DNA from 3 places in the Exiguobacterium sp. E4787 genome. Region 2 is predicted to be linked to each of the others. Evidence: riboswitches for the same ligand, from Rfam matches in the RefSeq annotation. Region 2 holds a riboswitch; each other region holds the start of a gene.

Region 1 (7,589 bases), on a different contig from region 2:
ATGCCGAATGCGACTTGATTCGTCTCGCCTACGCGTTCGAGCGTCATGTGACACGTCCCGTCCCACCGTTATAAGAACGTTGCACCGGTCGTCCACGTCCGCTACAATGGTACGTATGCGGATTGAAGAAAGGACAGATAGCAATGAAACCATCTATATACGGGCTGACATTCGATCAGCTGTCGGAAGCGTGCGTCTCTTGGGGATACAGTGCCTTCCACGCGAGACAAATCTGGGACTCACTCTATATCGACCGAGTCAAGCACATCGAGGACATCTCGGTTCGCGCTGAAGTGCGTGAGGCGCTCGCCGCCGAATACGTCATCTCGACGCAAGACCTGTTCGTCAAACAAGAAGCGGGCGACGGGACGGTCAAATTTTTACTTAAATTACACGACGGGCACTATATCGAGACGGTGCTCATGCGTCACAAATACGGACGTTCGGTCTGTGTGACGACACAGGTCGGCTGCAATATCGGCTGTAGCTTCTGTGCGAGTGGTCTGTTGAAGAAGACACGCGATTTGACGGCCGGTGAAGTCGTCGAACAAATCATGACCGTGCAACACTACTTGGACGAGGTCGGGGAAGGTGCTCGCGTCAGCCATATCGTTGTCATGGGAATCGGGGAACCGTTCGATAACTTCGACAACTTGGTCGACTTCCTCCGTGTCGTCAAGGACGAGCGCGGCCTCGCGATCGCACCGCGTAAAATCAACGTGTCGACGAGCGGACTCGCCGACAAGATTTACAAGTTCGCGGACCTCGATTTGCGCATTAATTTGGCGCTGTCGCTCCACGCGCCGAACGACGCGCTTCGGACGCAAATCATGAAAATCAACCGGGCGTTCCCGCTCGACAAGCTCATGCCGGCCATCCGTTATTACGTCGAAACGACGAACAAGCGGATCACGTTCGAATATATTCTCTTATCGAAAGTGAACGATTTGCCTGAGCACGCCGAGGAACTTGCCGACTTGATTGACGATATTAAAGACAAGTCATACGTCAACTTGATTCCGTACAACCCGGTCAACGAGCATATCCAGTATGAGCGGAGCACGTCCGAGGACATCATGGCGTTTTATGACGTCTTGAAGAAACGGGGCATCAATACCGGGGTCCGCCTCGAGCACGGGACCGATATCGATGCGGCCTGTGGCCAGTTGCGCAGCAAGCATATGAATGTCGAAGGCGCAAAATGACAGAGACTCCTTGAATCTCATGATTCAAGGAGTTTTTTTGTCTTCTGCCCTAGAAGGATGCCGGCCCGGTTCAATATTTTTCTTCCGAGCGGTTGCTATTTTGGGAAATGTTGAATAGAGATTGCCCCCTCAGGGAATAGTCACTTGAAATCAATGTAGAGAGTGGAGGCAATTCAATGGAGACAGTAAACGCTGCGTTATGGATTCGAGTTCGAAATACGCTTGGGGAAGGGCCGTGTTGGGATGCGGAACTGAAACGCTTCTATTGGGTCGATATCGAGGGACATACACTCTGGTGGTACGATGAGAAAGAAGATGAACTGTCGTCGTTCGATATGGGACAACAGATCGGGTTCGCGGTCCCGAAAGTGACGGACGGCGTCGTCGTCGGCTTGAAAGACGGGATTTATGAGTGGGACGAGACGTCAAAAGAGCTCGATAAAATCGTCGAACTCGACGACCCAGAAGGAAAGCTCCGCTTCAATGACGGCAAAGCCGACCCGTACGGACGCATCTTCGCCGGCACGCTCCATCTTGAAGACGAGGCGGAACAAGCGACGCTATACCGTCTGAATCGCGACGGCACGACCGAGGTCATGTTGAGCGAGTTGACATTATCGAACGGACTGACATGGTCACCCGACCATTCGACGTTCTATCATATCGATACACCGACCGAGACGGTCCGTAAATACGCCTTTGACTTGAAGACGGGTACGCTCGGCGAAGGGGAGGCCATCATCGATTTCACAGTCGAAGAAGGATTCCCGGACGGCATGACGTCCGATGAGGAAGGGTTCTTATGGATTGCGCACTTTGCCGGCGGCCGCGTCTCGCGCTGGAACCCGGAGACGGGTGAAAAAGTGCTCGAGGTGCTCGTGCCGGCCCCGAACGTCACGTCGTGCTGTTTTGTCGGCGACAACTTGAACCAACTCGCCATCACGACGGCTCGTGAAGGGATGGATGACGAGGCGCTCAAAGCCCATCCGGACGCAGGGTCGGTCTTTAAAATCGATACAGACGTGAAAGGGATGCCGCTCTATCGGTTTGGACGATAAGGAGGTAAAGAAATGGTGAAGCGATTGCTCGTTCGTGCAGGCATCGGTTTGGCACTCGCGGCAGTGGCCCGGGTCGGGATCCAAAAACTATTGGATGCGAACCGGGAAGACGACCACACGTATTTGAATCCGCGCTGGGATGAGGCCCCGAGTGTCGATGCCGATAAGGATGAGGATGAGGTCGGTCTGACGCAGCTCGATTCGATTTATCGGGCCGAGTGGCAGGCGAACACGTATCCCCGCTCCGAGGCGGAACGCAAGGCGTTGGAAGAATAGGGAAAGGAACACGTCTGGGAACGGGCGTGTTTTTTTCTTGACAAGACAATGGTGACCCGTCATTATCTAAAAAGTAATGATTACGATTTAGGAGTGGGGATATATGAAACGAATTCCAATCACGGTGCTGTCCGGTTATTTAGGGAGCGGCAAGACGACGTTGATGAATCATCTGTTGAACAATCGGTCAGGTAAGAAATATGCGGTCATCGTCAACGACATGAGCGAGTTGAACATCGACGAACGATTGATTGAGCAGGGCGGTTTCTCGCGGACGGACGAAAAATTGGTCGAGCTATCGAACGGCTGCATTTGTTGCACGCTTCGTGAGGACCTGCTCGAAGCGGTACAGGACATCACGAACGACCGTGAACTCGACGGGATTATCATCGAATCATCCGGCATCTCAGAACCGATTCCGGTCGCTCAAACGTTTACATACGCCGATGACGCCCTCGGGATCGATTTAACGAGCCGCGTCTATATCGATGCGATGGTGACCGTCGTCGATGCATATCGATTCTTGAAAGATTTTAACTCGGGCGAGTCACTCCATGAACGCAAGCAGGCCATCGATGAGACGGACGTCCGTGAAGTCGTCGATCTGCTCGTCGATCAAATCGAGTTCGCGGACATCATCGTCTTGAACAAGGCGGACCGCGTGACAGAGACGGAAGTCGACGAGATGGCCGGGCTGTTAAAGGCGCTCAATCCTACCGCCAAACTGTTGACGTCGGTCCTTGCGAACGTAGAATTGACCGAGCTGTTAGACGTCAATCTGTTCAATTTCGAGCAGGCGATGCATGCCGCCGGCTGGATTCACGAGCTTGAGGCGGAAGTACATACGCCGGAGACAGAAGAGTACGGCATCAGCTCGTTCGTCTATCGTCGACGCCGTCCGTTCCACCCGGAGCGGCTTCATGCGTGGATCGAGGCGTTCCCGGAACAAGTCGTCCGCGCCAAAGGGTTCTTATGGATTGCTTCTCGAAACGACCTCGCCTGCCTGTTCTCGCAAGCGGGGTACGCCTCGACGCTTGAACACGCAGGACGTTGGCTCGCGACGCTGCCGAAGGAAGAGCGTCGTCTTATGTTCGCAGCAGAACCCGAGCTCGCCGCCGATTACGTCGAGCCGTACGGGGACCGTCAGACGGAGCTCGTCTTGATTGGGCAGCGGATGGAGCGTTCGGTCATCGAGGCCGGACTCGACGCGTGTCTGTTGACAGACGAGGAGATGACCCTCGATTGGACGACGTTGCAAGATACGCTTCCGGGGAACGGTATCGTGACTTTCACATAAACCGTTTACAAATCCGGAGTGGTCGTCTATACTTTTCGTTGCATAGACAACCGCATACATTGGACTACACTAGGGGTGCTTCGGCTGAGATGTGAGCATGGCTCCAATCCCTTATGACTCGATCCGGGTAATACCGGCGTGAGGAAGTGTGGCACTTTTTCTAATGGATTTGTAAATTGGACGAGTGGCCGCATTCTCATGGATGCGGCTTTTTTGTGTACATACAATTAAGGGGGAATAGAACATGAACAATCAATGTGAAAGGAGTCCGATCGTCGGATTCCGCTTTACGCTGAGCCCAATGACGTCTGATTTTGTGAGTGTCATCAAAGGGGCATTGAAGGAGACGAACTTGCAAAACGTCTGGCGACATACCGACGACGTCTCGACGGTCATCCGTGGACGAAGTGAGCATGTGTTCGATGTGGCCAAAGCCGTCCTGTCACATGCGACGAAGACAGGAGAACATGTGTCGATGAGCGGGACGTTCTCGGTCGGCTGCCCAGGCGACACGGCAGGAGACAATCTGCTCGACGTGACGACTGAGCCGGGGAATGGCACGGCGGGCTCGCAGTACGTATCTTCACAATTTGCACTCTATCCGCTCGGGGACCCGAAGTATATGGACATCATCTACGAAGAAATTGCGTTTGCGAAAGAGCGTGGCGTTTTCAATGACTCGATGCATTATGCCTCGGGTATTCACGGCGACATCGAACCGGTGTTTTCATTTTACGAGGCGACGTTCGACCGCGTCCGTGCGAAGACGAGCCATGTCGTCATGACGGTCACGTTCAGCGTGAACAGCCCGTCACACGAGGGACAGCAGCATGCTTAAGTCGTGGAAGTTAAAAGAAATCGTCTTGTTGGCCATTTTATCGGTCGTATTCGCTGTCGTCTATTTGGCGTTCGTCCATGTCGGGAATCTATGGGCAGGCTTGATTGGACCAATCGCGTACGAATGGATTTTTGGGATTTGGTTCATCGTCTCGATTATTGCGGCTTATATCATCCGCCGACCTGGCGCAGCATTTTTGTCAGAAGTGCTTGCGGCGACGATTGAGATGATGATTGGTAACGCGATTGGACCTCGTATTATTTTAGTCGGGATCATTCAAGGACTTGGTGCTGAAGCGGCGTTTGCGGTCACGGGCTACAAGCGATATGACCTTTGGGTGCTCATGCTGGCCGGATTTGGTGCAGCTGCGACGAGTTTCGCGTATACGTATGTCATGGGTGGACTCGTTGCCCTCAGTCCGACATACGTAGCGACGATGTTCGCGTTACGTGCGACAAGCGGAATGCTCATTGCCGGTCTGGGAGGTAAGATTTTGAGCGACTTGTTGCTTCGTACGGGTGCGCTCGAAGGGTATGCCCTCGCGCGTAAGGGACGAGTACATGGTTGAGGCAGAACAGCTGGCGTTCCGCTATCCGGACAAACAGCGCGAAGTATTGACAGACATCACGCTTCAATTAACGGCTGGGAGGACGCTCATCACAGGGGCGAGCGGATCGGGGAAATCGACATTGTTCTCTTTGATGAATCGTCTGTACCCGGATAACTGCGATGGCATCGTGACAGGCAAATTACATTTGTTTGACCGCTCTTACGACACGTATACAGCTGGTGAGGTGAATCGTCGTGTTGGAACGGTGTTTCAAGATCCTGACAGTCAATTCGTCATGCAGACGGTCGAGGAGGAATTGATTTTCACACTTGAAAATTTTGCCGTGGCGAGGGACGAGATGATGGCGCGTGTGGCCACGATTTTAGCGGAATTGCAGTTGACCGATTATCGTGACCGAGTCATTCATGACCTGTCAGGTGGTGAAAAGCAACAAATCGCTGTCGCCTGTGCTTTGATCGGGAAGCCGGAATGGCTACTACTCGATGAGCCGCTAGCGCACCTTGATCCCGAAACCTCAACCCGTTTCGTTCAGTGGCTCGACAACGTCGCACAGACGGTAAACGTTGTCGTCATCGAACATCGACCCTTCCTATGGGGCGGGTTCTTCGATAGAGAAGTGGAGCTCGTGAACGGACGCATCAACTATGACGGACCGTTCGTTGCCCGCCCGGATTATACGTTCTCTCCGGTTAAGGTGACACAAGGAAATACTGTTTTATTTCACGTACCGCAATTGAAACGAATAACATTCAAACTAGCAGCGAGCGAGCTGACCGTCGCCGAGGGTGATCTCATTGCCGTACTTGGTCGAAACGGCAGTGGCAAATCGACTTGGCTCAAGAGCCTTGCCCGCGAACATCAAGAAGTCGGACTCGTCCCACAATCTCCGGCTCGTCTGTTTATCACGAGTGATGTGACACGTGAACTCGCATATGGCCATAATCGTCCGATTGAGGACATCATGAACCGGCTCGGGCTTGGACCGTTTCGTAACGACCATCCACTCTCGCTTAGTCACGGTCAAAAACGAAGGCTCGCCATCGGGGTGATGATGCTCTCGAATAAACGGCTCATCGCGTTCGATGAACCAACTGCTGGACAGGATGAGATATCGCTTCGTGCGCTTTATGAATTGATGGTTGAACGAACCCGCGCCGGCCAGACGGTTCTGTTTGTGACGCACGACCTTAGTTTCGCCAGAATCGCGAACACATATTACTTGATGCGTGAAGGTTACTTGAGTGGGCCATATGATGCATCGCTCTGGAATGAGACAGAGCTTCTACAAGCTCACGGTTTATTGCTGGAGGAATCGTGATGACGTTTCATGAGATGAACCCGACGATTAAATTTCTGACCGTCACGTTGCTCATGTTCGGTCTCGCCTTTATGTACAATCCATGGACGCCGCTTGCTGTATTCATCGGAACGCTTATACTTCAAATTCTCTTTTCTAACGTGAACTGGAAACGCTGGGGGCTGTTCATGATTCCGTTTTTATTCACCGCGCTCGGGACATTGTGGACGACGCTCGTCTTTGGAAAAGAGGCGGGCGGGGAGGTCATGTTCACGCTGTTCGGCAACGACGTGACCGTCGAAAATGTGATGCTAGCATCGACGCTCTCCTTACGGGTATTAGCATTCACCGCGTTATCACTCCTATTCACACTGACGACGGACCCCAAACGGTTCGTCTACAGCTTGATGCAACAAGGGAAGTTGTCGCCTAAAATCGCTTACAGTGTCTTCGTCGGCTTTCGTTTCTTTCCGATTTTGAAGCATGAACTGATGCAGCTGTATGAAACGCATGCTTTGCGAGGCGTTCGTTTAGAGACGCGACTCGATCACATTCGGCACGTTCCGAATTTAATCATCCCGCTTCTGGCAGGATCGATCCGACAAGCGGAACGCATCGCGTTCTCGATGGAGGCACGCGGGTTCACGGGCGAACCACGAGCGACGTATGAAGTCGTCGCCATCACTCGGTACGACTTTCTGTTGGCGTCGCTCTTGATTGTATTGTTCGGAGTGAGCGTATGGATTGGCATATAAACGAAACAAGACGACTCACTCGGAGTCGTCTTGTTTCGTTTCTTTCACGATTCTAAACTTCGGTTTGACCGATTCGTTATTGAACGCCTCGAGCACAGTGTTCTCGTTGGCCATACGAATCTGTTGCGGCTCGCCTTTGGACGTCGTACCGATACAGAACATATGAGCCTCATGGTCGGCGAACAGCGTCTTATACGGAGTCGCATGGTGCATCAAGCGTCCTGGAGAGCCCCAGCCGACGATGATCATCCCGCCGGTCGCCTCAACCTCGTCGAGCGTTTCCTCCACGTAA
Region 2 (7,589 bases):
GTCGCCGACAATCTCCCGGATGACACGTGTCTGTGCCCCTGTCAACGGGAACGCGAGCTGTTTGACGAACTCGTTCAACCGCTGCTTGTCGAGCGTGAGCGCGCGCCCTTTCCCCGCCCGCTCCATCTTACGGAACGCCTGGAGTTTCAATTGATAGAGCAGACACTCTTCATAGACGTAACTTCGGCGTGCCTGTTTATACGTCTCGACCGAATCAGGGAAATGCATCCCTTTCAACATCGTCTCCCGGTCCTCGAGACGATAACGTTGCCGAATCGATTCGGGCAGGCGATTCTCGAACGAGGTCGTCTGTTCGAATGCGAGTTTGACGATGCGTCCGAAATTCTTTTGGGTCAGTCCGGCCCGGAGCGAATAAATCGGTTGCAACCCATCCGAGAGCTCACCGAACTCGAGGTCGGTCGCACTGATCGTCATCCGGTTCATATCCCATTTCCCTTTGACCGTCACCGTGGCGCCGAGCGCGAGCTTGTCTTTATAAAAGGCCCGGTTGAACATCGTCACGTGGACGACATAACGCTCCTCGAGCAACAAGCGGAATTGGAGCCGGTTCTTGCCTTTGCTGTAATAGCGTACGAGCGGTGCCGCCTGGACGGTGCCGCTCCATTTGACGAGGTCTCCGTGAATGGCCGTCGTCACCGTGCCGCTATTATAATTTTCATAACGAAACGGGACGTGCTCCAGCACGTCCTCGATTCGTTCGAGACCCATCGTCTCTAATTTTTTGGCCATCTCTGGCCCGACCCCTTTCAGCGTCGTCAACGCCTCACTTCTGGACATTTTCTTTCTCTCCAAAGATGTTTCGTTCGAGACGGCGTGCCGTCGGCGTATTGGCGAGACCACCACGCGCTGTCTCTTTCAACGCGGTCGGCATCATCTGGCCAATCTCATGCATCGCGGAAATGACCTCGTCGCAAGGGATCCGTGACGTGATGCCGGCGAGTGCCATATCGGCCGCAACGATGGCGTTCGCCCCGCCCATGGCGTTCCGTTTGACGCACGGCACCTCGACGAGCCCCGCCACCGGGTCACAGACGAGACCGAGCATGTTTTTTAGTGCGATTGCAAACGCCGTCGCCGATTGTTCCGGCGTCCCGCCGGCCGCTTCGACGATGGCCGCGGCGGCCATCCCGGTCGCTGAGCCGACTTCCGCCTGACAACCACCAGCCGCTCCTGAAATCGAGGCGTTGTTGGCGACGACGAAGCCGAACGCTCCTGACGTGAACAAGTAGCGGACCATCGCGTCACGGTCCATCTCCAGACGTTCTTTGACCGCAAACAACGTACCCGGTACGACGCCGGCGCTTCCGGCGGTCGGGGTCGCGCAGATGCGTCCCATCGCCGCGTTGACTTCATTCGTGCCGATCGCTTTTGCGACCGCATCTAAAATCAAGTCTCCGGCGAGCGATTTGCCGGAACGGATATAGTCGGTCATGAGCACGGCATCGTTCCCCGTGAGACCCGTCACGGACGTCACGCCTTCGAGTGCCCGCGCGACCGCTTCTTCCATCACTTCTAGATTGCGCTCCATCATGCCGACGACTTCTTCCCGCGTCGAGCGTCTGACGTGCACTTCTTGCTCGATCATCACTTCTGAAATCGGAATGCCTCGCTCTGTTGCCGTTCTGACTAATTCTTCTACTGATTTAAACATATTGGTTTCTCCTTATTCCCCAAAGATGGCTACCCGCTCGATTTGAGGTAACCGCTCAATTTCCGCTAACACGTCTTTTGACAGATGTTCATCAATCTCAATCGCCATGAGCGCTTGCTTGCCTTTCTCGTGACGACTCACTTCCATATGCCCAATATTCAACTCATGCCGGGCCAAGATGCCGGTCACGGCCGCGATCGCCCCGAAGCGATCATGGTGCAACACGACGAGTGCCGGACCGCCGCCTGACAGTTTGAGCGGGAATCCGTTCAACTCGGTAATCTCGATCGTCCCGCCGCCGATTGAAATCCCGACGATTTCGAACGTACCATCCTCGTCCTCGAGGTGGACCCGGGCCGTGTTCGGATGGTCTGTCAACGCATCGCTCGTCTCAAAGACGACCTCGATGCCGCGCTCTTTGGCGATATCGAGTGCTTGCGGGATGCGCAAATCGAACGTATCGAAGCCCATGATGCCGCCGACGATGGCGACATCGGTACCGTGCCCCCGATACGTATCGGCGAACGACCCATAAAACGTGATGTGCGCGAGCCGTGGCATACGCCCGAACAACTTCCCAGCCATGAGGCCGATGCGCGCGGCTCCGGCCGTATGCGAACTCGATGGACCGACCATGACCGGACCGATGATATCAAACACACTGCGATATTTCATCGCATTTCCCCCTTTCAAAAAAGCCCTACCTTCATTATACAGAAGGTAGGGCTGAGTTACAGCTTATTCCACACTAAAAATGTAGGAGTAGAGCGGTTGTTTCCCGTCATGGACCTCGATTTCAATCTCGTCGTTCTTCGACTCGATATACGCCGAGAGTGCTGCGACGTCTTCCGCTGACGAACCTTCGCCCGTCAAAATCGTGATGATTTCGTCATCAGCATCCACGAGCGCGTCGACAAGCGCTTTCGCCGCTTCGAGGCTCGAAGCCGATGAGGCGACGATTTTCTTCTCGGCAATCGCCATGTGGTCGTCTTTACGAATTTCGACACCGTCGATGCTCGTATCACGAACTGCATACGTCACTTGACCAGACTTGACGGCGCTTGCCGCAGCCTTCATGCCGCGCTCGTTCGTTTCCACATCCGCTTCCGGATTGAAGGCGATCGCTGCCGCGAGTCCTTGTGGCACCGTCTTCGTCGGAATGACCGAGACGCCGCAAGGGGCGACCGAGGCCGCTTGTTCAGCAGCCATGATGATGTTCGAGTTGTTCGGGAAGATGAAGACGTGATCCGCGTTGGCCGCTTCAATTGCCTTGACGATATCTTCCGTCGATGGGTTCATCGTCTGACCGCCCTCGATGACGTGGGCCGCCCCGAGTGAACGGAACAATTCACTGACACCTTCGCCCATCGCGACCGTGACGATTGCGAACGGCGCTTTCGCCTTCGGAGCCGTCGGAGCAGCCGTTTGAACGCCGTGCTGGTTGGCGCCATGCTCTTCTTCTAAGATGGTCGAGTGCTGTTGACGCATGTTCTCGATTTTGACAGCGACGAGTTCCCCGTAACGCTGTCCTTTCGTGATGACGTCACCTGGCGTCTCGACGTGAACGTGAACTTTGAGCAACTCTTCGTCTGCGACGACGAGGAGCGAGTCACCGAGTTCAGACAATTCATTGCGGAACGTGTCCTCGTTGAACGGCGCGTCCTTCAATTTCTCGTCTTGGAACCGGACCATGATTTCCGTGCAATAGCCGAATTCGATGTCTTCCGTCGACATGAATCCTTGCGCGGCGTGGGCATGATGTTCAGCTTCAATGAGCGCATCCATGACCGGTGCATGTGGTTTCTCAAGTTCTTTGCCTTCGAGGCTTGCGAGGAACCCTTCATAAATGACGAGCAAGCCTTGGCCGCCTGAATCGACGACGCCGACTTCTTTTAAGACCGGCAATAAGTCCGGTGTCCGTTCGAGTGAAGCTTTCGCTTCGACAATCACGAGTTCCATGAACTCGTTGAAGTCGCTCGTCGACTCTGAAGCACGGAGCGCTTCGTCGGCCGCTTCACGAGCAACCGTCAAAATCGTTCCTTCAACCGGTTTCATAACCGCCTTGTATGCCGTATCGACGCCACGTTTCAACGCTTCGGCGAAATCGACTGTCGACACTTCTGTCTTGCCTTCGATTGCTTTACCGAAACCACGGAACAACTGGCTCAAAATAACGCCCGAGTTCCCACGTGCCCCCATCAAGAGACCGCGTGCAAACTTCGATGAGACGTCAGCGATATTCGCCGAGTTGAGTGCGGCCACTTCTTTCGCACCCGATGTCATCGTCAAATTCATGTTCGTCCCCGTGTCGCCGTCCGGCACCGGGAAGACGTTAAGCGAATCTACATAATCCGCATTCTGGCTCAAGTTGGCTGCACCGTTCGCGACCATGTTCGCGAACACCAATCCATCTAAACGTTTTAAACCCACACCAAATCCTCCTTCGTTCTCGTCAGTCATTCGTCAGACGAACGCCTTGTACGAATATGTTTACCGACGAAACGTTTAATCCTAAAGTTTCACCGAGCGTGTATTTTACACGGCTTTGCACGTTGTATGCGACTTCCGACACTTTCGTCCCGTAGCTTACAATGATGTGCATGTCGATATGTACGTCTTCTCCATCTTGACGTACGACCACGCCTCGGGCGTAGTTTTCACGTTTCAATAGTTCTGCGATCCCGTCTTTCAATTGAGCTTGAGACGCCATTCCCACAACGCCGAAACATTCCATCGCCGCACCGCCTGCGAGTGTCGCGACCACGTCGTTCGTGATGTCAATATTGCCATATGTTGTCTTCATTTCAATTGCCATATGGAGTAGCCTCCTTTATTCGGAATGATTCCTTCACTACATTCTACAATAAGTACCTAGTTATTAAAAGAACCTGCTCCATAAACTCGGTCAATTGTAGCCGTAACCCTCATTCATTATTAAAATCCTTTCCAGTAATGTCAAGTTTTTTTCTTGTCATCCTATGATTTTCTAGTTGCATCGTGAAAAAACCCGTGCTAATATAAACGAGTGTCTATTAGGACGAACCCACATAAAAAAGGAGGGGAAACGCATGGCACGTAAATGCTACGTAACAGGTAAATCACCTAAATCAGGTAACAACCGTTCGCACGCACTCAACAAGACAAAACGCACTTGGGGTGTAAACGTACAAAAAGTTCGTATTCTCGTTGACGGTAAACCTAAACGAGTTTGGGTTTCAGCTCGCGCTCTTAAATCAGGTCTCGTTGAACGCGTATAATTTTTATACACGAACGAAATAAATCCCAGCGGCATTCGCCGATGGGATTTTTTTGTGTTCATTTTTTGACATACAGCACGAGCACCATACCTTCGTGCACGATCAAGTCCGCCGTTTCATCGTCCCATTCGTTCGAGATGGTGAGCGCCTCATGGCTGACGACATCGTGACGGTCGAGCGGATATTTGACGCCGCGGATGGTCACGTTCGCCTGCTTCCATGGGATGAGCGACAAATAGTGACCGTCTTGACGCGGGAGTTCATAGCGTCCCGACCCGACGAGTCGTACCGTCTGCCCTGCCGTGACGAGACGCATCTCCGGATACGCCTCGAGCAGACCGATATTGCTGAGCGTCATATCGAGCCGGCCGCCGAGCGCGCCGTATACGAGCATCTCAGTCGCGCCATGCCCCCGTGCCGCCTCGAGAGCGATCTCGAGGTCGGTCACATCTTTCTCAGATGGATAACGGACGGCGTCGATCGGCACTTCGCCCGTGAAGGAGTCGAAATCGCCGACGACGAGATCTGGGTTCAGCCCGTGGTTCAACAGTGTCTCGTACCCCCCATCGACGCCGATGATGTAATCGACGTCACGCGGGAGTCCCGAGATTGGTTCCGGGCTGGCCGCCACAATCAACACCCGCATTAGCGGACGTCCCGGGTCGCGAGCGTCGCGAAGCGCGGCGCCGAGACGAACAAGAGGACGAGGACGACGGCCGACACGAGGAAGGACGGGAGCATGTACGTCATGTTATAGGCGAACGAGTAGGCGACGACCGGACCTTCCGCGTATTCGGCGAAGAAGACGATCCCCGACAAGACGTGGGCGCCGTAACGAAGCAGTGAGCCGAGGAGCGCGCCGAGCACCAAATAGACGACGAGCGTCTTTTTTGCCTCATCTTTGGCGGCTCGTTTCACTTGACCCGCGAACAGTCCCGCCATACCGACGACACCGTAAGCGAACGTGTAGTCGAGCAGGAACTGGACCGGCGTGAAGATGTAGGCCCCGAACAGCAATTGCAGCGTTCCGACGAGTGCACCGGTCGCAAGTCCGCCTTTCAAGCCGTGACGATACGCCATCACGAAAATCGGCAACATCGCCAAGCTGATTGACCCGCCTTGCGGCATCCGGAACGGGATGAGCAAATCAAAAATCAAACCGAGTGCGGCGAACAATGAGATTTCAATGAGCGCCTGTAATTTTAAACGTTGTTTCATCTATTTCCCTCCTTAAATTATGAGCGAACGACAAAAAGCAGCATGACGTAAACGCCATGCTGCTATCGAGTAGCAACGTGCATTTTCGCCACATCCCTACGTCCGTGTGAACGGAACAGGTTCAAAGGGTTAGCGTATGCCTCTCAGCCACAGAATGTGACACCCCTTGCGACAATATTTGTTGTTCTATGGACGATTATACACGAGATGCGTTGCGAATGCTATCGATTGCGTCTTTATAGCTCGGCTCGTTATAGATGGCCGAGCCGGCCACGAGCACGTCAGCACCGGCATCGATACATAATTTCGCCGTCTCCGCGTTGACGCCGCCGTCAATCTCGATTTCAAAGTCGAGACGGCGCGCTTGGCGCATCTCGTTCAACGCCGCGATTTTCGGCACGACCGATTCGATGAACTTCTGACCCCCAAAGCCAGGGTTCACCGTCATGAGAAGGACCATGTCGACGTCACCGAGCACGTGTTCAATCAACGATAGCGGCGTATGCGGGTTGAGAACGACGCCACACTTGGCTCCGGCCGCCTTAATTTGTTGAAGCACGCGATGCAAATGGTTCGTCGCTTCAACGTGAACTGTGACGATATCCGCTCCCGCTTTGATGAAGTCTTCGACGAAGCGCTCCGGCTGGTCGATCATTAAATGGACGTCGAGTACCATGTCCGACTTCTTCCGTAAGCTTGCGAGTACCGGGAGACCAATCGAGATGTTCGGGACGAATTGACCGTCCATGACATCAAAATGGATATAATCCGCGCCGGCTTCTTGGACCGCCTTCACTTCTGCCTCTAGGTTGGCGAAGTCCGCCGCTAAAATTGATGGTGCAATTTTAATCATGTCAGTACCTCCGTTGTCTATCGTTTAACTCTGCCATAAACGTAACATAATTCTCGTAACGGGTGGAAGCGATTTCTCCCGCCTCGACGGCCGCTTTGACGGCACAACCCGGTTCGTTCAAATGGGCACAGCCCCGGAATTTGCAGTCGTCATGCCGTTCGACAAACTCAGGGAAGCACCAGCGCATCTCCTCGACTGCGAGTTCTTCTGGGAACTCGAGGCTCGAGAAACCAGGCGTGTCAGCGACGAGCCCGTCAGCGAGCGTGATGAGCGTGACGTGACGCGTCGTGTGCTTGCCTCGGCCGAGCGACTTCGAGATTTTCCCGGTCGCGAGTTCAAGTTCCGGCGCGACCGCGTTCAAGAGTGAACTCTTGCCGACACCGGTCTGTCCGGCGAACACGCTCGTCTTCTCCTTAAACGACCCACGAATTTGTTCGATCCCCGCCCCGTTCTCCGTCGACGTCTCGATGACCTCATAGCCGATTGACCGGTATAAAGCTGCTGCTGCTTGAATCGTTTCGAGCTCCGACTCCGTCAACAAGTCCATCTTCGTTAAGACGATAATCGGGTGGACTTGCTTCGATTCGAT
Region 3 (7,589 bases), on a different contig from region 2:
CGCGCTGAGGCGGCGATGAATGACTGGATTTCTATCTTCCCGGATTCTTACGTGCTCGAAGACCATATGATTCGTTACGAAGCGACAGACGGTCCAGAGTTGGAAGGGAAGCTCAATTACGCCCGCTTCGTCTTGTCCGGACGCGAGTTCGTCGCCATGGACAGCGCGGAGAATCATCAATTCGCCTTCAATGAGATGCAGTCGCTGATCGCATTTTGTGAGTCGCAAGCCGAGATTGACGAGTACTGGGCCAAGCTGTCGGCCGTCCCGGAAGCGGAACAGTGCGGCTGGCTCCAAGACCGGTATGGTGTCTTCTGGCAAATCGTGCCGTGGGAGATGGAAGAGATGCTGACGACCGGAACAAAGGAACAATTGGCGCGCGTGACGCAAGCGTTCTTACCGATGAAGAAAATCGATGTCGCCGCTTTACGAAACGTCTACTGACCAAAACAAGCCGTCCCAATTACTTCGGGGCGGCTTGTTTGTCGTTTGCTGTGAAGTCGGACAGGGCGTCCTTCTCAATCATTGTATCGGATAAACGAAGCTGTTCGGCGGCCTCGTCAATGTATGGTTCACATGCTTGAAGCGGTAAGTCATCACCGGTCTCGACCGAATAACACATGCCGCCACCGACCGGCTCTGTCAAATCCGGGACAAAATAGAGGTCGTCGTAGCGGAACGAGCCGTTCCGGAACACGGTCAAATTGGGCTCATCATCGAGGAGCGAATTTCCAAGCATGTACGTCGGTGTCATCCCGAGCAAATCGAGGATGGTCGGGGCCAGGTCGACTTGCCCGCCGCTCGCCTGCACCGTCTGACCTCGTTCGAGCCCGGCCGGTTTGATGAATAACGGGACGGAGCGGTCAAGCTGGAACAACTCGACCGTGGAGTCGGCATCTGCTTTTACGGCCATCTCGTCACCGGCAGCGGTCAATCCGCTGTCGTGGTCACCATAAAAGACGACGAGGGTGTTGTCCCACTTCTCGTCTGCTTTCAATTGTTCGACCATAAGACCGACGGCGGCATCGCTGTAGTGGACTGTGTGGTAATAGTCCTCGAGGAGCGAGTCGTCGTACCCCGACAAATCCAATCGTTTCTCCTCGTCCGGAATCTCATACGGCGTATGGCTCGTCAACGCGACCATGAAGGAATAGAACGGCTCGTCCAACGTGTCCAAGTGGTCGACCGATGTCGTCAGGAACTCCTTGTCGCCGACGGCCATACCGATGACCGGATCGGCCGGATAATCGTCTTGGTGGAAGAAGTGGTTGTAGCCAATTTGCTCATAGAAGTTGGCACGATTCCAAAACTCCTTGTCGAACGCATGCATCGCGGCCGTATCATAGCCGGCTCGTCTTAACTGCTCAGGCAAGGCGTCAAACGTGTTCGTCGCATACTGCGTGTACACCGAACCTGATTTGACAGGATAGAGCGAAGCGTTGACGGTGAATTCCGCATCAGACGTCCGACCCTCGTGCGTCTGATGATAAAAATTCGGGAAATACAGCATTTCATCGCGGAGCGCATTCAGATTCGGCGTCAGTTCTTGCCCGTTGACCGTCTGGCCGATTACGGACGCTTGGAACGACTCGAGTTGGACGACGATGACGTTCGTATCGACTGTGGCGTCAACTGGTTCGGTCGCCAACGCTTCGATTTGGCTGCGCTCCCGTTCTGTCAGGTCGTCACCGAGATGAAGGGCGTCCTGAATGCCGCGGAATGCATCGAGGCCGTGATAGCCCCAAAAGCCGAGCTGATAATACTCGCGCATGTTCGAAATCGAGCTTTTCCGGTGATCTGTTTCGGCGTAATGAACGACGGTCGGGACGGTAAAGACGATGAAGCCGACAAGAAAACCGGCGACCGCCAAACGGCGACCGAGACGTTTCGGTTCCGTGATGGGGTGTCGCTTCATATAGAGGAGGACAGCCGCGTAGACGAGCAAGTCCGTGAACAAGATGAAGTCGGGCGCTTGAATCAGTGTCAGAAAGCCGCCCCCGACGTCTCCCATCTGGCCGATATCAGACAGTAGGGCGGCCGACAGCAAGTTACCGAAATAGCGGTAGTACCAGACGTCCGAGATGAGGAGCGTGCTGTGCAGAAACAGCGACGCGAACAAAATCCAGCGGCGCGTCTGTTGTTTTATGAGTAGCGCCCAACTCGTCATCATCAAGATGGTCGCTAGATTGATGAACAAAAAGCGCAGGTCGAACGCGCTCGCCGTCAATAGACTGAATAGGAACAGCTTGGCGAGGGAGAGCGATAAGTAACTCCAATAATCGAGATATTTCATGAAAGGCCTCCAAACGTTACGGACAAAGTGTGTTCTCTGTCTTGTACCTGTTCGAAGACGGCGAAAAACATGAGGGTGTGCGAATCCAATAAAAAAGCGAGGCAGCGCCTCACTTGATGACAAACGTGTCCCGGAGCTCGATAATCGTGCCTTCCGGGGCTTTTAATTTACTCAAATGACCGTCAACGACGAAGTAGATGTTCCCGCCGTGCTTTGGTAGGAACGTCACGCCAAGTGATTCTAGCCGTGTCACTTCCGCTTCGAGGTCATCGACATAAAGCGCGAAGTGGACCGGGCCGGCCACGTGCTTTGAATAAGGAGACAACGTCTCGTCGACTTTTGCCGTTTGAAGCTCGATATAGAAATCGCCAAGTTTGAGCCAGCTATTGAACGCGCGCGTATGGAAGTCGGGTGACTCTTGGACGAGCTCGAAGCCGAGCGCCTCATAAAATCGTTTGGACGCCTCATAGTCGGGCGTTTGGATGCAGAGATGGTGGATTTGTTTCATGATGTCACTCCTTTCTTTTAGTTTATCCAATCAACGTTCTGAACGGAACTTTTCTTCACGTGAGACGTATAGGACACCGAGGAGGGAATGATGATGAAAATCCAATACGAATTGACGGAAGACGACTATATCCGGTTCAACTTGAGCCATATTAAACGTTCGAAGACCGGAAAGCGAATGATTCTCCTGCAGCGAATCATCGGACCACTTATCTTTTTAGGCGCTGCTTTCGTGCTGGCGACGTGGCTCCAAGAGACGGACTGGTGGCTGTACGGGATATACGGAATCGCGAGCGTTCTGTGGTTCCTATATTATCCGAAATACTTTGAACGGCACGTCCGGAAGCAGACGCGGCGTCTCATCGACGAACGCAGCAACGAAGGTATGCTTGGCTTGCATACGATGGATTTGGAGGAAAACGGTCTGCGCGATTTAAACGAATTCGGCGAGGCGCGTGTGTCATGGGCAGGAATCAAGGAAGTCGTCGAGGAGGACGATTATGTGTATCTATACAACTCCTCGGTCAGCGCCTATATCTTGCCGAAGCGCGGACTGGACATGGAAGAGGTGCGCCGATGGCTGCCGATACGCTGACGATTCAACTCGTCGATGACACGAATCGGGATGCCGTAGTCGCCTTGACCGTCGCTTCTGACCAAGCTCGCTTTATCGAAACAAACGCCGAATCGCTCCGCGAGATGGAAACCGATGTCAAATATGCGTGGCAGTGCTATGCACTTTGTCGCGATGATCATCCCGTCGGCTTCATAATGATTGGGGCCGAGAACAAGGTGGAGCGTTACATCTGGCTCGATCGATTTATGATCGATGTGACAGAGCAAGGGAAAGGAATCGGGTCACGCTTTTTACAGTTGGCACTCGTGTGGATTCAAGAGCGATTCGATGTGGATGACCTCATCCTCAGTCTCCATCCGACGAACGAACCGGCGAAACGATTTTATGCGAAGGGTGGATTTGTCGACAGCGGCTTGATTGATGAGGCAAACGGGGAAGAGATTTGGGTGTATCACGTCAAACAGGGACAGCCGTCATAAGTCGGCCGTCCCTGCTTTTGTGGACGATGTATTTTGGACAGCACTGCCCGCTTTGAAAAAGAGAACGATCGCGGCCACTCCGAAAATCGAGATGAACACGTTTTGAAGCAACACATCGACGAACATCGGCTCGCTGGAAAACGTGCCCGTCGCAATCTGAGCATTCCAGCGGGTGAACGTGGCGATGCGTTCGAGCGTGTACAAGAGACCGGACATGAACAGGCAAGCGGTGGCCGCCAATAATAGCGTCAATCGATTCAAGAAATGACCTCCTAATATCTGATATCCTGATTTTACCATTTACTATCGGTGGGAGGGAAGTATTTATCGCTTCGCCGTGAGCGGTCGCAATTGCTTGACCCGAGCCAAGACGATCCAGCCGAGCACGGCCCCAGTCACACTCGAGGCAAGGAAGGCTGGGAAGAAGAACAGCGCCCCGAACTCGGTCCCCATCAACACCTTGGCGTACGGGACGGCGACGAGCGAAGCGATGAGGCCGGTCCCGATGACTTCACCAAATGCGGCGAAGGCTACGCGGTTCGTCTTCATATAGAAGACCCCGGCCAAAAGCGCCCCAATCATACCTCCGGGAAAGGCCAAGAGCGACCCGGTACCGGTCATGACACGGACGATTCCGGTCACGAACGCAACGAGAACGGCCCCGATCGGCCCGACGGTGACGGCGGCGATGACGTTCACCATATGTTGAATCGGATAGGCACGGGCGACACCGGTCGGAATCGAGATGAACAGGGAACCGATGACGGCGATGGCGATGAGCATCGCCATCCAAGTGAGTTGTTGAATACGCATAGATAGTCTCCTTTCAAAATGAAAACGCCACTTCTCCAAGTGGAAAAGTGGCGTGGAAAGACAGACGAATCCCACACCACTTCCCTACGCTGGTATGAGCCAGATCAGGTTCGAAGGGTCCGGCGCATGCCGTCTCAGCCCGAAGGCTCCCCTAGTGGTCGTTTATTAACATGAGTATAGCATACCGTCATTTGACGCGGTCGAGCTTTCGTGGTCGGAACGTGACATAGATGATGCCGACGAACAGGCCGTACAACAAAAGGGAGAAGACGAGATTGATCAGCCAGGGGAGTGTCCCCATGAACACGGCGACGGACGCGTTTTGAAACCAGACGAGCGAGAGCGACAGCCCGACAAAGCTGAGAACGAGCGTTGTCCAAAAGCCGAAATCTCGGCGCTTGAACAGACGCCAAACGAGCAGCCCGATGATGAGACTGACGACGGCCGTCGCCCCTAAGTACATATACAAGATGGCATCGACCGGGTATGAGTAATATACAACGTCCATATCGTTTCCTCCTAGGAGATGATGAAAGAAAGGGTGAACAGGATGAGACAGGCAATCCCATGGCGTGACCGATCGTTTCGTGAACGGTTCGAACGATGGATTGAGGCAAACGTGCCGAATGCGAGGTGGCACGTGATCAAAGATACCGATTTGACGTACTTTCTTGTTGGCGCGCTCGATGAGGAACGTTACTACGCCAAAGCGGTGACCGATATCAGCCGCGGCGAGGCCGGATTGTCGGCGTTTCTGGCCGAGCGGCATCCTGATGTCGTGCCTGACGTCATCGCCATCGATTCAGCCCGGAACTGGTTGCTCATGCGAGACATCGGCGGAGAGGCGCTACGTGAACGACCTGACGTGAGTCGATACGAAGCGGCGTTGCGTCAATACGCACAGCTGCAGCGACAGGAGATCGACCAGATCGAGACCTACTTGTCTTACGGCATCCCGGACCGGCGACCGGCCAAGTTGAAGGATGAAATTCAAACGTATCTGCCTGAGCTCTGTGCCGGGCTCGAGCCATACCAAGCCGAGGCCATACTTGTGCTTGAAGACGAACTGATTGCCATGTGTGACGAGCTCGCGACCGGGATGCCGATGAGCCTCGAGCACGGTGATTTGCACGGCGGTAATATCTTCTGGCGGGAACGGACGAACGATTTGTGTATCCTCGACTGGGGCGACGCGACCGTCACGCATCCGTTTTTCAGCGTGCGTGTGTATTGGAACGCGCTGTACGACGTATTGCCGGAAGAGGACGAGGTCGCCTGGTATGAACAGATTCAAACGATGCGCGCGGTTTACTTAGAAGCGTGGAGCGGCGTCGCATCCGACGACGTGCTTTGGCGCCATCTGTTGATTGCCGAGGAGCTCGGTTGCGTCTACCGGGCCTTGTCGTGGTACCTGTACGTGACAAAATATCGGCACAATGCGGCAGCGTCGAGCGATAAGCCGGCGCAATGGCTCAACTTGTTACTCGAGTACCGGGACTTGAAACGACGCGTCCGATAAGTCATTCATGCTTCTGAAGTAAGGTTTCGTAATCCGTCTCGTTCCAAAACAGCGGGGCAATCGACTCCGGCCCTTTGAAGATCTCACCGTCTTGGTCGTAGACGATGGCGTAACCGCCCTCGACTTCAAAGACGATTAAATCGGCCTTCACTTCCTTGACCCCGTTCCCAGCGATGATGACATCTTCGAGCGGGTCGCGCGCCACTTGTACGCCCCATTCGTCGAGCTCGACGATGAGCGCGGACGTATAGGCGTGGTGGTTATAGAGCGCCTGGAACTCGTCTTGTGTCAAGACGACGTCCGTCGGCGGGGCACTCGTTCCGTATTTTCGTTTCTCAATCTCTTCGACGAATTGAAGGAACGACGCTTCTTGCCAAAACAGCGGCGCGACCGACTCGGGACCGTTGGCGATGTCTCCATTTTCACTCTCATAGATGGTGGCATAAGTGCCGTCGTCGAGTTTGAACGGATGGATATCGGCGTATGTATGATGGATGCCGTCGCCGGCGATGACGACGTGCTCGAACGTCTCGCGGAACGGGGTGATTCCATCGTTCTCGAGGGCCTTCAAGAGCGGCGGGACTTTTTCGTATTGGTCGAACACGTCCTTGAAGTCTTCGCGCGTCCATGTGGTGATTTCTTCGGACGATGGCTCGTTTGTATCAGCCGGGACGATTGGTTTCTCGACTGGATCCGTGCATCCGGTAAGCAAGAACACACTGAATCCGAGCAAGCCTAGGCGTTTCATTAATCAAACCTCCTAAGAAAGTTACATTTTTTCCCTATTATCAATGAGCGTAGCACGTTTACGTCTTTGTGAGAACCTGGGTACTTTCTCGTTCAGGGGTGTCGCTGTAAGTAGCGGTCGAGTGCCTCGTGAAACCTTTGTTGCTGCTCGACCGGGATGTCATGCTCGGATGCGGCCCCATAGCGAATCAGATGATAGAGCGAGGCGTCGATGTCCGTCAGTTCGATGCGCTCGAACCAGTCGATGAGCGTCTCATTCGTCTGAAGCTTTAGCTCAGGGGCGAGTGAGGCGTTGAACGTGATGAGCCAATCTCTCAGTTCGATATTCGTGAGCAGCGGGAACGTCTGTGCCTCGATCGAGGCGTCCGCGTTGAGGGACAGTGGCACCGGAGCATCCGGCCTAGACGAGAACGTGAATCTTTCCCACCGTCGACGACGCAGCCATCGATGCACGCCATAGACGGTCAACCCGATGGCGGCGAGGAAGGCGAACAATGTGCCGAGTCCGCCGGGGGCATCACCATTCCCGCTACCAAATTTGAATTTGAGCATGTCTTGCTTCTCTTGCCGTTCTCCAGCTTTTCCAGGCTCATCGGTCGAACCTAAATCAATACCATCTTTTGGTGGAGGATTCTCATCTTCTTCTCTGCCCAT

What was found. A riboswitch is a leader RNA that binds a small molecule or an ion and turns the genes downstream of it on or off. The one in region 2 is predicted to bind thiamine pyrophosphate.
Region 1: linked by a shared signal. The riboswitch ahead of KNP80_RS00120 (YkoF family thiamine/hydroxymethylpyrimidine-binding protein) and the one ahead of thiT (energy-coupled thiamine transporter ThiT) in region 2 are both predicted to bind thiamine pyrophosphate.
Region 3: linked by a shared signal. The riboswitch ahead of thiW (energy coupling factor transporter S component ThiW) and the one ahead of thiT (energy-coupled thiamine transporter ThiT) in region 2 are both predicted to bind thiamine pyrophosphate.

What each region holds. Positions count from the first base shown of each region.
Region 1 is NZ_JACSLY010000001.1:17,655-25,243, reverse strand. It holds gene KNP80_RS00145 (amidase family protein) at 1-74, shown strand, start outside; gene rlmN (dual-specificity RNA methyltransferase RlmN) at 144-1,205, shown strand; gene KNP80_RS00135 (SMP-30/gluconolactonase/LRE family protein) at 1,382-2,263, shown strand; gene KNP80_RS00130 (hypothetical protein) at 2,276-2,539, shown strand; gene KNP80_RS00125 (GTP-binding protein) at 2,643-3,836, shown strand; TPP riboswitch at 3,898-3,998, shown strand; gene KNP80_RS00120 (YkoF family thiamine/hydroxymethylpyrimidine-binding protein) at 4,081-4,674, shown strand; gene KNP80_RS00115 (ECF transporter S component) at 4,667-5,242, shown strand; gene KNP80_RS00110 (ABC transporter ATP-binding protein) at 5,235-6,563, shown strand; gene KNP80_RS00105 (energy-coupling factor transporter transmembrane component T family protein) at 6,563-7,297, shown strand; gene KNP80_RS00100 (DUF1643 domain-containing protein) at 7,313-7,589, opposite strand, start outside.
Region 2 is NZ_JACSLY010000002.1:242,189-249,777, forward strand. It holds gene recG (ATP-dependent DNA helicase RecG) at 1-798, opposite strand, end outside; gene sdaAA (L-serine ammonia-lyase, iron-sulfur-dependent, subunit alpha) at 785-1,672, opposite strand; gene sdaAB (L-serine ammonia-lyase, iron-sulfur-dependent subunit beta) at 1,685-2,347, opposite strand; gene KNP80_RS03765 (DAK2 domain-containing protein) at 2,411-4,102, opposite strand; gene KNP80_RS03770 (Asp23/Gls24 family envelope stress response protein) at 4,125-4,487, opposite strand; gene rpmB (50S ribosomal protein L28) at 4,741-4,929, shown strand; gene KNP80_RS03780 (thiamine diphosphokinase) at 4,988-5,575, opposite strand; gene thiT (energy-coupled thiamine transporter ThiT) at 5,575-6,147, opposite strand; TPP riboswitch at 6,224-6,324, opposite strand; gene rpe (ribulose-phosphate 3-epimerase) at 6,344-7,000, opposite strand; gene rsgA (ribosome small subunit-dependent GTPase A) at 7,002-7,589, opposite strand, start outside.
Region 3 is NZ_JACSLY010000003.1:180,193-187,781, reverse strand. It holds gene KNP80_RS05905 (VOC family protein) at 1-444, shown strand, start outside; gene KNP80_RS05900 (LTA synthase family protein) at 464-2,293, opposite strand; gene KNP80_RS05895 (VOC family protein) at 2,403-2,801, opposite strand; gene KNP80_RS05890 (YcxB family protein) at 2,895-3,395, shown strand; gene KNP80_RS05885 (GNAT family N-acetyltransferase) at 3,377-3,856, shown strand; gene KNP80_RS05880 (hypothetical protein) at 3,851-4,117, opposite strand; gene thiW (energy coupling factor transporter S component ThiW) at 4,181-4,669, opposite strand; TPP riboswitch at 4,734-4,832, opposite strand; gene KNP80_RS05870 (hypothetical protein) at 4,857-5,177, opposite strand; gene KNP80_RS05865 (aminoglycoside phosphotransferase family protein) at 5,220-6,188, shown strand; gene KNP80_RS05860 (hypothetical protein) at 6,190-6,936, opposite strand; gene KNP80_RS05855 (hypothetical protein) at 7,029-7,589, opposite strand, start outside.